DNA from 2 places in the Streptomyces sp. NPDC059874 genome. Region 2 is predicted to be linked to the other one. Evidence: riboswitches for the same ligand, from Rfam matches in the RefSeq annotation. Region 2 holds a riboswitch; the other holds the start of a gene.
The links. Region 2 has a riboswitch for cobalamin ahead of ACFV9H_RS17875 (energy-coupling factor ABC transporter permease). Riboswitches for the same ligand answer to the same signal wherever they lie in the genome.
Positions count from the first base shown of each region.

Region 1: another riboswitch for cobalamin. It lies ahead of ACFV9H_RS18250 (cobalamin biosynthesis protein); the one in region 2 lies ahead of ACFV9H_RS17875 (energy-coupling factor ABC transporter permease).

Region 1 is NZ_JBHWJY010000028.1:37,203-45,058, reverse strand. It holds gene ACFV9H_RS18260 (putative cobaltochelatase) at 1-717, opposite strand, end outside; gene ACFV9H_RS18255 (cobyric acid synthase) at 998-2,518, opposite strand; gene ACFV9H_RS18250 (cobalamin biosynthesis protein) at 2,515-3,474, opposite strand; cobalamin riboswitch at 3,510-3,663, opposite strand; gene ACFV9H_RS18245 (hypothetical protein) at 3,774-3,995, opposite strand; gene ACFV9H_RS18240 (anion permease) at 4,036-5,304, opposite strand; gene ACFV9H_RS18235 (alpha/beta hydrolase family protein) at 5,615-6,745, shown strand; gene ACFV9H_RS18230 (hypothetical protein) at 6,863-7,856, shown strand, end outside.
Region 2 is NZ_JBHWJY010000027.1:44,845-52,700, forward strand. It holds gene ACFV9H_RS17855 (APC family permease) at 1-232, shown strand, start outside; gene ACFV9H_RS17860 (L-serine ammonia-lyase) at 371-1,753, shown strand; gene ACFV9H_RS17865 (hypothetical protein) at 1,915-2,424, shown strand; gene ACFV9H_RS17870 (flavodoxin family protein) at 2,444-3,175, opposite strand; cobalamin riboswitch at 3,231-3,483, shown strand; gene ACFV9H_RS17875 (energy-coupling factor ABC transporter permease) at 3,513-4,208, shown strand; gene ACFV9H_RS17880 (energy-coupling factor ABC transporter substrate-binding protein) at 4,208-4,543, shown strand; gene cbiQ (cobalt ECF transporter T component CbiQ) at 4,547-5,296, shown strand; gene ACFV9H_RS17890 (ATP-binding cassette domain-containing protein) at 5,293-6,123, shown strand; gene ACFV9H_RS17895 (PadR family transcriptional regulator) at 6,183-6,740, shown strand; gene ACFV9H_RS17900 (EF-hand domain-containing protein) at 6,758-6,970, opposite strand; gene ACFV9H_RS17905 (tRNA-dependent cyclodipeptide synthase) at 7,219-7,856, shown strand, end outside.

The DNA of each region.
Region 1 (7,856 bases), on a different contig from region 2:
GCGGACCTCGTGCTCGTCGCCCGCCCAGCGGGTCGCGAAGCCCGCGGGATCGTCCTCGTACGCGAGCCGGCGGCGCACCACCTCCACCCGTTGGGCGGGCTCGCGGGAGGCGGCGACCTCGACGGTCAGCCCGAAACGGTCGAGGAGCTGCGGGCGCAGCTCGCCCTCCTCGGGGTTCATCGTGCCGACGAGGAGGAAGCGGGCGGCGTGCCGGACCGAGACGCCTTCGCGCTCCACGTACGAGGCGCCCATCGCGGCGGCGTCGAGGAGCAGGTCGATCAGGTGGTCGTGGAGGAGGTTGACCTCGTCGACGTACAGGATCCCGCGGTGGGCGTCGGCGAGCAGCCCGGGCTCGAAGGCCTTCACGCCTTCGGAGAGGGCCCGTTCGATGTCGAGGGCGCCGACGAGGCGGTCCTCGGAGGCGCCGACGGGCAGCTCCACCATGCGGGCGGGCCGGTCCTGCCCCGGACCCGGCTCGTGCGGGCCGTCGGGGCAGGCCGGATCCGGCGCGCCGGGCGCACACGAGAACCGGCAGCCGGGCACGACGTCCACCTGCGGCAGCAGGGCGGAGAGTGCGCGGACGGCGGTGGACTTGGCGGTCCCCTTCTCGCCGCGCACGAGTACGCCGCCGACCGCCGGGCTCACGGCGTTGAGCAGGAGCGCCAGCCGCAGGTCGGTCTGGCCGACCACTGCGGTGAACGGATAGGGCGTGCTCATGGGTTGCTCACTCCTTCGAGGGTGCGGACCGTCTTTGCCTGGATTTGGCCGATGTCGTCTGCCTGGCGCGGCTGGATTGCCCGCAGGGCAATTTCAGCCCTGCCGGGGACACTTCCAGCCTCGCCGGCGTTTGAGGCGCTGGGGGTACCCCCAGCGGTAGCTGGGGGAGGGTCCGGGGGCAGAGCCCCCGGCAGCGGCGCCGCACAGGCGAGGGGGCTGGGGCGGAGCCCAAGTTTCGGGAAGGGGCGGGGTGGGGGACAGCCCCGCAGGGCCCGGCCCCTCACGGCGCGCCCGGGGGGAGGAACGGGAGGCCCACCGGGGCCCCGCCCTCGATCAGGCTCAGCAGCGCCGCGGTGTCCGCGTGCTCCTCGATCAGGTCGCCCAGCAGGTCCAGCTGCTCCTCCCGCAGGGAGGCGAACGAGGTGTCCGGCGCCGGCACGAACCGCCGCCCGGCAGCCGAAGCGACCTCACGGAGGAACGCCCGGCGGAAGCCGTCCGACTCCAGCGAGCCGTGCCAGTGGGTCCCCCACACCGATCCGACCCGGCACCCGTCCAGGAACGCCTCGCCGCCCAGGACTTCGGCCACCCCGTGGTGGATCTCGTACCCGCAGACGGCCTCGCCCAGCGCCGAACCCTCCGGCCGCGCCAGGGTCTTCTCCCGTTCGAAGCGGACGCGTACGGGCAGCAGCCCGAGGCCCTCCACTTCGCCCGCACGGGACTCGACGTCGTCCGAGATCCGCTCGCCCAGCACCTGGAACCCGCCGCAGATCCCGAGCACCGGCCGCCCCTCGGCAGCCCGCCGGACCAGGGCGTCGGCCAGCCCCCGCTCCCGGAGCCACTCCAGCGCCTTCACCGTGCCCCGCGTACCCGGTACGACGACCAGGTCCGCGTCCGTCAACTCCTCGGCCCGGTCCACGAACCGCACCACGACCCCCGGCTCCGCCGCGAGCGCGTCGACGTCCGTGAAGTTCGACATCAGCGGCACCGCGCACACCGCGACCCGCAGCACGTCCTCGCCGACCGGCGGGGCCACCACGGATTCCCGTACGGCACCACGCAGGGAGACCCTCAGGCCGTCCTCCTCGTCGATGCCCAGCCCGTGCTGGAACGGCAACACCCCGTACGTGGCGCGGCCCGTCAGCCCCCGGAGCATCTCCATGCCCGGTTCGAGCAGCGAGACGTCCCCCCGGAACTTGTTCACCAGGTAGCCCGCGATCAGCGACTGGTCGTCCGGTGACAGCAGCGCCGTCGTGCCGAAGAAGGACGCGAAGACCCCGCCCCGGTCGATGTCCCCGACCACGACCACGGGGAACCGCGCGGCCCGCGCGATGCCCATGTTCACGATGTCGGTCCGGCGCAGGTTGATCTCGGCCGGACTCCCCGCCCCCTCGCAGATCACGGCGTCATACGTGCCCCGCAGCTGCTCCAGGCAGTCCGTGACGATGCCGAGCAGCTGCTCCTGCCGCCCACCGTGGTAGCCCCGCGCGCTCATCTCGCCCACCGGCTTGCCCAGCAGCACCACCTGGCTGCTGCGGTCGCTGCCGGGCTTGAGCAGCACCGGGTTCATCAGCGCGGTCGGCTCCACGCGGGCCGCCTGGGCCTGCATGGCCTGGGCCCGGCCGATCTCCGCGCCCTCCCGGGTCACGAAGGAGTTCAGCGACATGTTCTGCGCCTTGAAGGGCGCCACCTTCACGCCCTGGCGGGCCAGCCAGCGGCAGATGCCCGCCGTGACCACGCTCTTGCCCGCGTCGGACGTGGTCCCCGCGACCAGCAGTCCGCCGCCGCGCCTCGTGCCGCTCATGCCCGCCCCCTTCGTGACGTACGCGATACCAACGTCCGGACCGCCACACAGGCGCCCAGCGCCAGCCAGGTCACCTGCCGTGACAGCCGTACCGCCCGTTCGATGTCGGCGACCTCGACGGGCCGCCCCGTCTCTCCGTTGAGCACGGCCCGGTGCTCGACCCGCCCGCCGTACGCCAGCGTTCCGCCGAGGCGTACGCCGAGGGCCCCCGCGAAGGAGGCCTCGACGGGGCCGGCGTTCGGGCTGGGGTGCTTGGCCGCGTCCGCGCGCCAGGCCCGAACCGCCCCCCGACGGTCCGGGCCGGCCGCCACCGCGGCGAGCGCCGTGAGCCGGGCTCCCGGCCAGCCCGCCACGTCGTCGAGCCGGGCGGATGCCCAGCCGTAGCGCAGGTAGCGGGGGGACTTGTGGCCGACCATCGCGTCGAGGGTGTTCACGGCGCGGAAGGCGAGCAGCCCGGGGACCCCGGCGACGGCTCCCCACACCAGGGCGCCGACCACGGCGTCGGAGGTGTTCTCCGCGACCGACTCCACGACGGCGCGTGCCATCTGCTGCTCGTCGAGGGCCTGTGGGTCGCGCCCGCACAGGTGGGGCAGTCGTTCCCGGGCCACCTCGGCGTCCCCGGCGGCGAGCGCGCCGCCGATGGCGCGGGCTTCCCGGCCCAGCGAGGTGCCGCCGACGACGGCCCAGGTGGCGGCGGCGGTCAGGGCGATACGGGCGGCCGCGGGCCGGGAGCGCACGGCGCGGGCGCCGAGCACGCCGACGGCGGCAGCGCCCCCGGCGCACACCAGGGTGTGCAGGAGGCCCCGGGCGCGGTCGTCGCGCCACAGGGCGCGCTCGACGGCGGCGGCGGTTCGTCCGAAGGCGGCCACGGGGTGCCCTCGGCGCGGATCACCGAGGATCCGGTCGCCGATCAGGCCCGCCGTGGCGCCGTACGCGAAGACGCGATCGGCACGCATGGTGGCAGGTATGTCCTCACTCAGGGTCCGCGCCCTGGTTCGACGTGTCCGGCGGCGAGAGTTCCTGGCTCCCGGGACGCACTCGGTCGAGTGCCCCGGTGACAGTGGCGGGACCGCGCCGGATTCGCACCGGACTTCCTCTCCATGCCGCCGTATTGGCTCGGGCAGTCCACCACGCACCGAGAAGGCCCGTCAACTTGCCGTTGACCTGCGGCGCGGCAGGGACGGGAGACGCGAAGGCTCCCCCCGGGAGAAACCCGGAGGGAGCCTTCGCGCCCTGCCCGCCGTACGGCGGCGGATCAGGCGACGATCAGGTAGATCCCGTACGTCACGGCGACCGCGACGAGCGCGAAGCAGGCGTACGCGCCGCTACGGGCCAGGGTGGCGGTGCCGCCCTGCTCGGTCGCGGCCTCGTGCTTGGACAGGCCCATCAGACCCAGGGTGAACAGGGCCACGAGGGCGACGGTGGCGAAGAGGCTGACTCCGAAGACGGAGCCGAGCGCTTCCCAGTCGATCTTCATACTGCCGCTTTCTGAATGTCTCGGTCTCTGTGTGTCTCGGTCAGACCGCGGCGGCCGGAGCCGCCGGGGACGCCGTCGCGGCCGGGATGGTGGCCTTGAGGTCCTCGTCCGTCACGGCGGCGGTCGTACCGGCCGCGGCGACGGTCGGCGGGACGGTGACGGCCGCGATCGCCGTGGTGACGACACCCGGCTCGTCGGTGGCGGCCGGCTCCACGTCGTTGACGTTGCTGTGGTCGACGACCTGGCGGCGCGAGATGAGCCAGATGGCCAGGCAGGAGCCGACCAGGAAGACGGCGACGGCGGCGATGCCGATGTCACCGGCGCGCATGACCAGCTCGGCACCGGCCGAGACCAGCGCGGCGGCCGGCAGGGTCAGGCCCCAGGCGACGAACATGCGGGTCGCGGTGGACCAGCGGACCACACCGCCCTTGCGGCCCAGGCCCGCACCCATGACCGCACCGGAGCACGAGTGGGTGGTGGAGAGCGAGAAGCCCAGGTTGGAGGAGGCGAGGATGACGGACGCGGCCGAGGTCTGGGCGGCGAAGCCCTGCTGCGGCTGCAGGTCGGTCAGGCCCTTGCCCATGGTGCGGATGATGCGCCAGCCGCCCAGGTAGGTGCCCATCGCGATGGCCAGACCGGCGGAGACGATGACCCAGACCGGCGGGTTCGCGTCGGGCGCGATCGCACCGCCGGCGATGAGGGCCAGGGTGATGATGCCCATCGTCTTCTGCGCGTCGTTGGTGCCGTGCGCGAGGGAGACGAGGCCGGCCGAGGCGATCTGACCGGCGCGGTAGCCCTTGGCGGAGGTCTTCTCGCCGACCTTGTCGCCCAGCTTGTAGGTGACCTTGGCGGCCAGGTACGCGGCGATGCCGGCCACCAGCGGGGCGGCGATCGCGGGGATGAGCACCTTGGTGACGACGACGCTGCCGTTGACCGCGCCGATGCCGGCGGAGGCGACCGCGGCGCCGATCAGGCCGCCCATCAGGGCGTGCGAGGAACTGGAGGGGAGACCCACCAGCCAGGTCACGAGGTTCCAGAGGATCGCGCCGACCAGGGCGGCGAAGATCACCTCTGGCTGGATGCCCTCTTCGTTGACCAGGCCCTTGGAGATCGTCTTGGCGACCTCCACGGACATGAACGCGCCGACGAGGTTGAGCACGGCGGACATTGCCACCGCCGTCTTGGGCTTGAGGGCGCCGGTCGAGATGGTGGTGGCCATCGCGTTGGCTGTGTCGTGGAAACCGTTCGTGAAGTCGAACACGAGAGCGGTGATGATCACGATCCCGAGGAGAAGCGTTATGTGCTCCATTTACCCAGGCTTCTGTTTGACGTCAGTGGCTCGCCGACCGTAGGCAACCTGGATGAACGGAAGGTGAACTGACTCGGTCGGACCGGTGTACCGGCCCGGCGTGCGATCGGCGGCTTCGTCCCGATTCTGTCGTAGATATATCGATTAATGCACGTCAAAGCCGGGTGAACGGACCCCTCCGCACAGGCCCCGCGACGTATACGAACGGGTGGCCCGGGCGCCGGAAGAGACCTAGATCACTCCGCCCGCACCGCCCGCGGAGCGACTCCCTCCGGTGGCCCGACGGAGCCCGCGCCTCGACACTGGAGCGGTGCGTACCGCCACAGCGACGGCAGCGGCCGTCACCACGACCCTCCTGGGAGCCGGCGCGGCCGCCGTCGCGGCCGGTCGGTACGCCGCCGACGCGGCCCTGCGGCCCGAACCCGGCCGCCCACTGCCCGGCGGAGCCAGGCTCAGCGTCCACTCCACCGCCGCCGGCCGGATCGCCCTGACCCGCACCCTCGCCTCCCTGCGCCCCGGCACCTACGGCCTGGCCGCGCCCGGGGTGCACGCCGTGGTCGGGCCCGTCCTCACCGAGGCCGAGCACGACCCGGACACCGTCGTACGGCGGCTCCTCGCCGTCACCCACGGCAGCCTCGACCCCGGCACCCGGGTCCGACTCACCCCTCAGGTCCACCTCGGGAACCCGCGCACCGCCCTCGGGCTCGACCACGCCGACGTGGACGTCCCCGGGGAGCTCGGCGCGCTGCCCGCCTGGTTCGTGCCGGCCGCCCGCGACACCTGGGTGATCGCCGTGCACGGCCTCGGCAGCAGCCGGGAGCACCCGATGGTGGTCATGCCCTTCCTGCACCGCCAGCGGATGCCCGTCCTCGACCTGGCCTACCGCGGCGACCTCGGCGCCCCCGCCTCCCCGGACGGCCTCGGCCACCTCGGCGAATCGGAATGGCGCGACGTGGACGCCGCCATCCGCTACGCCCTGCGCTACGGCGCCAGGCGGGTGGTCCTGCACGGCTGGTCCACCGGAGCCACCATGGCCCTGTACGCCGCCGAGCGCTCCGCGCTGGCCGACCGGATCTCCGGGGTGGTGCTCGACTCGCCCGTGCTCGACTGGCACGCCACCCTGCGCCGGCTCGCCGCGGCCCGGCACACCCCGGCCCTGGTGCTGCCCCTCGCCGTCAGGGCCGCCGAGGGGCTCGCGGGGCTGCGTAACGACCGCCGCCCGCCCGGCGCGGACCCGGGCGCGCTCCGCGTGCCCGTCCTGATCTTCCACGGCCCCGACGACACCCTCGCCCCCTGGGAACCCTCCCGCCGGCTCGCCGCGGCCCGCCCCGACCTCGTCCACCTGCACACCGTGCGCGAAGCCGACCACGGCGCCATGTGGAACGCGGATCCGCAGGGCTACGAGGAATCCCTGCGCCGTTTCCTCACCCCTCTCATGTGAAGGCCCTGTGGCGGGAAGGGGCCTGCGGGCGGGATGTCCCGGTCTGTAACACCGGTGAGCAGTGGTAATGGCCGGTTCCGTTTGGGCTTTCGGCCAGTGACGGGCGAGACTGCTTCCGTGACGTCCCGAAAGCCTGATGAGCAGTTGGCTCGCGACTCCAGACTCCGACTCGTCTCCCCGCGGTCCGTCGCCGCGGCCCGCAAGGCGGTGACCGACCGACGTACCCGGCCCGCCCCCAGGCCTCCGGCGGGCACCCCCGCCACGGCCGACCTCGCGAACCGGGCCCGGGCCTCGCTCGCCGACGCCGTACGACTGACCCGCTGGGCCGAACTCAACCTCGGCGCCGGGGACGGAGGAAGGCCCGCGCCCATGGGCGCCCTGCCGGCCGTCGACGTCGAACGCGCCGCCGGGGAACTGAACCTGACGCACGGCCAGATCCGCGTCGGCTGGGACCGCGCCCGGCTCGCCGGCCTCGTCGAGGTGCACGGCGGCCACGCCCGCCCCGGCTGGCGGCTGCGCGCCTGGGACCGCGACGACTCCGCCGTCCTGCGCGGCTGGGTCGCCCTCTTCGACGCCTGGTCACTGGTCCACCCGGCCCCCGCCGACATCGCCCCCGAGGCCGTCGCCGAGGTCGTCGAGGCCATGCCCCAACTCCTCTCCCTGCTCCAGCTGTCGGCCGGCCCCGTGACCGTCCCCGACCTGCTCGACCTGCTCGGGCAGCGCGTCGCCGAACTGCGCGACGAGCGCTGCGAGGTCCCGTACGGGCCCCAACCCCGCTCCCAGCCCGAGGCCGCGGCCCGGACCGGCGCCGCCGTCCCGCTCGCCCGGCTGCTGCGCTGGGCGCTGGGCGGACTCGCCGCCGTCGACGCCGTCACCCTCGGCCCCGCGCGGGCCGCGCTCACCCCGCTCGGCAGTTGGGCGGTCTGGGTCAAGCTGGAGCAGATCTGCGTCGCCGCACAGAGCCCGGCGGGCAACATCGAGCAGTCCGCCGCCGCCATGCTGCACGGCTGCGCCCGGCTCACCCCGGGACCCGCCCGCGCCGAGTACCAGGCCTGGCTCGCGGCCCGGCCCGTCGGCCACGCCGTCAGCGAGCTGCTGCACGCCGCCCGCG
Region 2 (7,856 bases):
GTCCCTGCTCTCCTGGCTCGGCTCCGCCGACTTCGGCGGCCGCGGGGCCATCCCGGGCGGCCTGGACATCGCCCTGGTGGCGGCCATGTCCCTCGGTACGTACTTCTGGGCCGTGCGGGCGGGCGTCAAGGCCCACCACGCGGGCCTGCCCGGCCCCGACCCGGTCCTCGACACCGACACGGCCGCGCGGGGCGAGGCAACGGCTCCGGAGCGTGAGCCGGTACCCGCCTGACCCGTCCACGTAATCCTTCCCACGTCGTCCGGCAGACGAGCCGTTCACCTCACCGCGATAAGCTCGCCTGCCGGACAAAATCCGCATTACACCTCTCCTGCCCCCTCCCACCCCACGAGCAGACAAGGGAGTCCGCCAGTGGCCATCTCCGTCTTCGACCTCTTCTCCATCGGCATCGGCCCGTCCTCCTCCCACACGGTCGGTCCGATGCGCGCGGCGCGCATGTTCGTGACGCGGCTGAAGAAGGACGGTGTCCTCGCCCAGACCGCGTCCGTACGCGCCGAGCTGTTCGGCTCCCTGGGTGCGACCGGCCACGGCCACGGCACCCCCAAGGCGGTTCTGCTGGGTCTGGAGGGCCACTCCCCGCGCACGGTGAACGTGGAGACGGCGGACGACGAGGTGGAGCGGATCCGCAAGAGCGGCCGGCTGCGGCTGCTGGGCGCCGAGATAGGCGATGGCCACGAGATCGCCTTCGACGAGCCGAACCAGCTGATCCTGCACCGTCGGCGCTCGCTGCCGTACCACGCGAACGGCATGACGCTCTTCGCGTACGACGAGGCCGGCGCCCCGCTGCTGGAGAAGACGTACTACTCGGTCGGCGGCGGTTTCGTCGTGGACGAGGACGCGGTCGGCGAGGACCGGATCAAGCTCGACGACACCGTGCTGAAGTACCCCTTCCGCTCCGGCGACGAGATGCTGCGCCTCGCGAACGAGACCGGCCTGTCGATCTCCTCGCTGATGCTGGAGAACGAGAAGGCCTGGCGCACGGAGGAGGAGATCCGCGAGGGCCTCCTGGAGATCTGGCGCGTCATGCAGTCCTGCGTCGCGCGCGGCATGTCCCGCGAGGGCATCCTCCCCGGCGGGCTGCGGGTCAAGCGGCGGGCCGCCTCCACGGCGCGCCAGCTGCGCACCGAGGGCGACCCGATGATGCACCGCAGCGAGTGGACGACGATCTACGCGATGGCGGTCAACGAGGAGAACGCGGCCGGCGGCCGGGTCGTGACCGCCCCGACCAACGGCGCGGCGGGCGTCCTGCCGGCGGTCCTGCACTACTACACGAACTTCGTGCCGGGCGCGGACGAGGACGGCGTCGTCCGCTTCCTCCTCGCGGCGGGCGCGATCGGCATGCTCTTCAAGGAGAACGCCTCCATCTCCGGCGCCGAGGTCGGCTGCCAGGGCGAGGTGGGCTCGGCCTGCTCGATGGCGGCCGGCGCCCTCGCGGAGGTCCTGGGCGGCACCCCGGAGCAGGTCGAGAACGCGGCCGAGATCGGCATGGAGCACAACCTGGGCCTGACCTGCGACCCGGTCGGCGGGCTCGTGCAGATCCCGTGCATCGAGCGCAACGGCATGGCGGCGGTCAAGGCCGTCACCGCGGCGAAGATGGCGATGCGCGGCGACGGCAGCCACAAGGTCTCCCTCGACAAGGTCATCAAGACCATGAAGGAGACCGGCGCCGACATGAAGGTCAAGTACAAGGAGACGGCCCGCGGCGGCCTCGCGGTCAACGTCATCGAGTGCTGACGCGGTCGCGATAGGTGTGGAGGAGGGGCCCGGCGTGCGCGCCGGGCCCCTCCTTTTCCTTGCCGCCGTTTTCTTTGCCGTCGTTGCGGAACCGGGGCATCCGCAACGGGCGTCCTAGTCGGTGTCGCAAGTCCCCGTCTCAGGAGAATCGAGGGGACGTCATGATCCACCGACGTTTCCGCCGGATCGTGGCCCTGGCCTCCGGCGCCCTGCTCACCGCAACACTCGCCTTCGCCGCTCCGGCCTCTGCCGCCCCGGCCGGCCTCCGCACCCAGACCCAGACCCAGACCCCGCTGGTGGTCAATGCCCGCTGGGCCGGGCACCCCACGTTCGACCGGATCGTCATCGACCTGCAGGGGTACGTCCCCACGGCGACCGTCACTCCCGTCCAGCGGCTGATCTACGACGGGTCCGGCAAGCCCGTGCCGCTGCCCGGCAGGTACTTCCTGGAGATCCGCCTCAACCCCGCCGCCGCCCACGACGACGCCGGTGGGAACGTCTACCTCGGGCCCAAGCTGCGGCAGATCAACCTGCCCAAGCTCAAGGGCATCGCACTGACCGGCGACTTCGAGGGGTACGTGACCTTCGGCGCCGCCTTCGACACGCTCCCCTACTACCGCGCCTTCACCCTGCACTCGCCGGAGCGGTTCGTCGTGGACATCGCCCGCTGAACAGGCCCGCCGAACCCCTCTACCGGTGTTCGGGGTTCGGGAAGTCGAAGCGGCAGCCGGCGTCCCACAGGGAGCGCTGGTTGCCGTGCGCCGGGATGCCGCCCGCGCCCTTGAGCAGGGCGGCCAGGTGCATGAGGTTCCACGACATGAAGGCGGTGTTGCGGTTGGTGAAGTCGTTCTCGGGGCCGCCCGAGCCCGGGTCGAGGTAGGACGGCCCGGGTCCGGCCTCGCCGATCCAGCCGGCGTCGGCCTGCGGCGGGATCACGTAGCCGAGGTGCTGGAGGCTGTAGAGGATGTTCATGGCGCAGTGCTTGACGCCGTCCTCGTTGCCGGTGATGAGCGCGCCGCCGACCCGCCCGTAGTAGGCGTACTGGCCCTGCTCGTTCAGGAGCGAGGAGCAGGCGTAGAGCCGTTCGATGACCTGCTTCATGACGGAGCTGTTGTCGCCGAGCCAGATCGGGCCGCAGAGCACGAGGATGTCGGCGTCCATGATCTGGCTGTACAGCACCGGCCACTGGTCGCTCTCCCAGCCGTGCTCGGTCATGTCCGGCCAGACGCCGGTCGCGATGTCGTGGTCGACGGCGCGGATGAGCGAGGTGCGGGCCCCGGCCGATTCCATGACGGCCCGGCTCTTGGCGATCAGGCCCTCGGTGTTGCTGGTCTCCGGCGAACGCTTGAGCGTGCAGTTCACGTAGACGGCGGAGAGGTTCGCGTAGTTCGGACGGTTCGCTGTGTCGTTTTCGGCAGCCACTCCCCCAGCGTGGCCAAGGCCGGGAGGCGCCGCCACCGAGCCGCACCCATCCGGGATAGGGTCAGTGGGCCTTGGTGTTCGGGAAACCGGTGGGAAACCGGTGCGGCCCTCGCCACTGTGATCGGGAAGTCCGGCTCCACTCTCCCCCAGACTGCGTCAGGGTGGGGGTACCCCCAGCGGTAGCTGGGGGAGTTCCCCCCAGCGGGAAGCCACTGGGCCCGCGCGGGAGACCGCACGGCCCCGGGAAGGCGGAGCCCGGACGTCGGCACCCGTGAGCCAGGAGACCGGCCGGGGCGCGCTGTCCATCCACGAGGTGCTGGAGAGGTCTTCCCCACTCATGCATATAGCCGAGGGGTTCCTACCCCCTTTGCACGCGGTCGCCTGGGGCGCCGCGTCCGCCCCCTTTGTCGTACACGGTGTCCGCGCCCTCACCCGTGAGGTGAAGGAGAATCCGGAGAGCACGCTGCTGCTCGGGGCGTCCGGAGCGTTCACTTTCGTCCTGTCCGCACTGAAGATCCCTTCTGTGACGGGCAGTTGCTCGCACCCGACCGGCACCGGGCTCGGGGCCATCCTCTTCCGGCCGCCGATCATGGCGGTGCTGGGCACGATCACCCTGCTCTTCCAGGCGCTGCTGCTGGCGCACGGCGGGCTGACCACCCTCGGCGCCAACGTCTTCTCGATGGCCATCGCCGGACCGTGGGCGGGCTACGGGGTCTACCGGCTGCTGCGCCGCCTCGACGTTCCGCTGATGGTGACCGTCTTCTTCGGGGCCTTCTTCGCCGATCTGGTCACCTACTGCGTGACCTCGGTGCAGCTGGCGCTGGCCTTCCCGGACCCGGGTACGGGCTTCCTCGGCTCGCTCGGGAAGTTCGGCGGGATCTTCGCCGTCACCCAGCTCCCGCTCGCGGTGAGCGAGGGGCTGCTGACCGTCCTCGTGATGCGGCTGCTGATGCGGTCGAGCCGTTCGGACCTGGTCCGTCTGGGTGTCGCGAAGCTCACCTCCGGCAAGACGAAGCAGGAGGCGACGGCCTGATGACCAGGAACGCGAAGATCAACACGCTGCTGCTGTTCCTGGTGGCGGCGCTGGCCGTGCTCCCGCTCGCGCTGGGGCTCGGCGAGGGCAAGGAAGAGCCGTTCACGGGCGCCGACGCGCAGGCGGAGGCGGCCATCACCGAGCTGCGCCCGGACTACGAGCCCTGGTTCTCCCCGCTGTACGAACCCCCGTCGGCGGAGATCGAGTCGGCGCTGTTCGCCCTCCAGGCGGCGCTGGGCGCGGGCGTGCTCGCGTACTACTTCGGCGTGCGCAAGGGCCGCCGCCAGGGTGCGGCGGCGGCAGCCGCCGCGGCCCCGTCCGCCACGGAGTCGTAGGCGGTGCTGCCGATCGACGCGGCGGCGCACGGCAGCCGCTGGCGGCGCCGCCACCCGCTGGAGAAGGCCCTGCTGGGGATCGGGCTGACGGTGACCGCGGTGTGCCTGCCGCCCTGGCCCGGGGGGCCGCTGGTGGGCGCCGCCACGCTCGCCGTGCTGCTCGGCCCCGCCGGGGTGCCCCGGCGGCAGCTGTGGCGGGCCTTCCGGATCCCGCTCGGCTTCTGCTTCACCGGGGCGCTGCCGTTGCTGTTCGCGGTCGGTGGGCCCGCGGGGTGGGTCGCACTCGCCCCCGACGGCCCCCGGCACGCCGTCGAGCTGTTGCTGCGCACCTCCGCGGCCTCGCTCGGCGTGCTGCTGTTCGCCTTCACCACTCCGGTGTCGGACGTGCTCCCCCGGCTGGTCCGGGCGGGAGTGCCGGCCCCGGTGGTGGACGTGGCCCTGGTCATGTACCGGATCGCGTTCCTGCTGCTCGACTCCCTGACCCGGATCCGCCAGGCGCAGGCGGCCCGCCTGGGCAACACCGGCCGGGCGGCGGCCTGGCGTTCGGTGGCCGGGCTCGCCGCGACCTCGTTCGTACGGGCCTTCGACCGCGCGGGGCGGCTCCAGTCGGGCCTGGCGGGCCGCGGCTACGACGGCGCGCTGCGGGTGCTCGTGCCGGAGGCGGCGCTGTCCTGGCGGTTCCTGGCCTGGTCCGCCGCCCTGCTCGTGGCCCTGGTGGCCGTGACCCTCGTACTGAAGGAGCTGTACCTGTGAGGCCGTTGGTGGAGCTGGTGGGCGCGGGCTACGCGTACGAGGACGGGCCCGCCGTGCTGTCCGGGGTGGACTTCGGGATCGTCGAAGGCCGGGCGCTGGTGTTGCTGGGCCGCAACGGCTCCGGCAAGACCACGCTGATGCGGCTGCTGAGCGGCGGCCTGCGGCCGGGCCCGGGCGCGCTGCGCCTGGACGGCGCGGAGGTGACGTACGACCGCGCGGGCCTGACCCGGCTGCGGACGGCGGTGCAGCTGGTCGTGCAGGACCCGGACGACCAGCTGTTCGCGGCCTCGGTGGAACAGGACGTGTCCTTCGGGCCGATGAACCTGGGGCTGCCGATTCCGCAGGTCCGCGAGCGCGTCGAGTCGGCGCTGGCCGCGCTGGACATCACGGCGCTGCGGGACCGCCCGACGCACCTCCTCTCGTACGGGCAGCGCAAGCGCGCGGCGATCGCGGGGGCGGTGGCGATGGCTCCGCGGGTGCTGATCCTGGACGAGCCGACGGCCGGGCTGGACCCGGACGGGCAGGAACGGCTGCTCGACGTCCTGGCGGGCCTGCGGGCCGCCGGCACGACGGTGGTGATGGCCACGCACGACGTGGACCTGGCGGTGCGCTGGGCCGACGACGCGGCGGTGCTCACCCCTGCGGGCATCCGCGTGGGCCCGGCCGGGACCCTGCTCTCGGACCCGGCCCTGCTCGCCGAGGCGGGCCTGCGCCAGGCCTGGTCCCCGACGGTGACGGCCGTGCTGCGCGCCCACGGGCTGCTGGCCGCCGGAACACCCGGCCCCCGCACGCCGGAGGACCTGGGCAGGCTCGCGGCAACCCCGTAGGTCTCCTCTTTCGGATCGTGCCGGAGCTGTCGCGGGCCCGGCAAACCTAGGATGGCGCCATGTCCCTCCCGCACGCCATCCTCACCGCCCTGCTCGAAAAGCCCTCGTCGGGGCTGGAGCTGACCCGGCGGTTCGACAAGTCGATCGGGTTCTTCTGGTCGGCGACGCACCAGCAGATCTACCGGGAACTGGGCCGGCTGGAGGAGTCCGGGCTGATCCGGGAGCTGCCCAGCGAGGTGCCGCTGCGTGGGCAGAAGAAGGAGTACGAGGTCCTGCCGGCCGGCAGCGCGGAGCTCGCGCGGTGGGTCGGCGAGAGCCAGGACCCCAAGCCCATGCGCGATCCGCTGCTGCTGCGCATCCGCGCGGCGGGCGTCGTGGGGCCACAGGGGCTCGGGACCGAGCTGCGGCGCCATCTGGAGCTGCACCAGCGGCAGTTGGCCCAGTACGAGGCCATCGAGGACAAGGACTTCCCGCCCGGGCGCGACGCCGTGGAGGACCGGCTGCGCCGGCTCGTCCTGCACGGCGGGATCGCCTTGGAGACCTTCTGGCTGCACTGGCTGGAGGAGGCGCTGGCCGAGGTCGAGGACATGACGGGGCCGGTCACCCCCGAGGGGTGACCGGCCGCTCGTGACGCCTACTTGTTCAGGGAGGCCCAGAACTCGTCGAAGCTGAGCAGGCCGTCGCCGTTCGCGTCCTTCGACGCGATCACGGCGTCCGCTATCGGGCCGGTGACGAACGGGTCGCCCATGGCCGCCATGGCCGCCTTGAACTCGTCCGCCGTGACGAAGCCGTCACCGTTCACGTCGAACTTGCCGAACGTCGTCCGTGCGCTCTCGATGTCCGCCACTGGGTCCACCCCTTCTTGGTGCTTGTTGACCGGCTCAGGGTAGCGGCCGCCCGGATCCCCACCCGCCTCGGGTCCCGTTCGAGCGGCAGACAGAAATTCCATTTCCTCCGCATGATGCGGAATCTATAATTCCACCCAACAAATCCGGCACCCTCTTGTCACGCTCCGGGATCAGCGCATAACGTAACGGCATTGCCGCCACACCAGGAGCGCAGGGCTCCCAGGGACTAGTGGCATAAAGGGCGATCATGCCGATGGCGATCACAAGCGACGCATCATTCGAAGTTCTGCCCTTCACCCGCACCTGCCGACATATCTGGGACGACGGCGACCATGTGCTCATAGGAGTGAGCCCGGGAAACAGCTACTTCAGCTCCGAGCGCATCGCCGGCCTCGCCCAGTGGGCCGCCAACCGCTTCGCGCAAGTCGACTTCGTCTACGCGGACCTCCACGTGGACCGGATGTTCGCCGCCTTCGGCTACACCCGGGAGCATGCGGAGAAGCGCGCGACGAAGGAGATCAAAGCGGTCCGTCGCAGGATCCTCAAAGGCGTGGCGGAGTTGACTTCTCCGCAGGCCGAAATCCGCGTGAGGGCGCTTTCCGAGTTCCAGTCGAACCCTATTTACCAGCTACTGCACCGCCGCGTTCTGCATTTCCTGGAGACCGACGACGAATTCCGCAAGGGCTGCGAGCAGATGGCCTTGCATTTTGTCGGATCGAAGTTGCCGGAAGGTGAATCCATCACCGACGAGCAGTTGCGGATCTGTTTCGATTACATGGCAGCCGAGCTGCCGTTCTTCGTGGACACCCCGAGCATCCTCGACGTGCCGTCCTCCGTGGCCGCGTACCACGTCAGGATGCCGCTGACGGACGTCCTCTTCGCGCG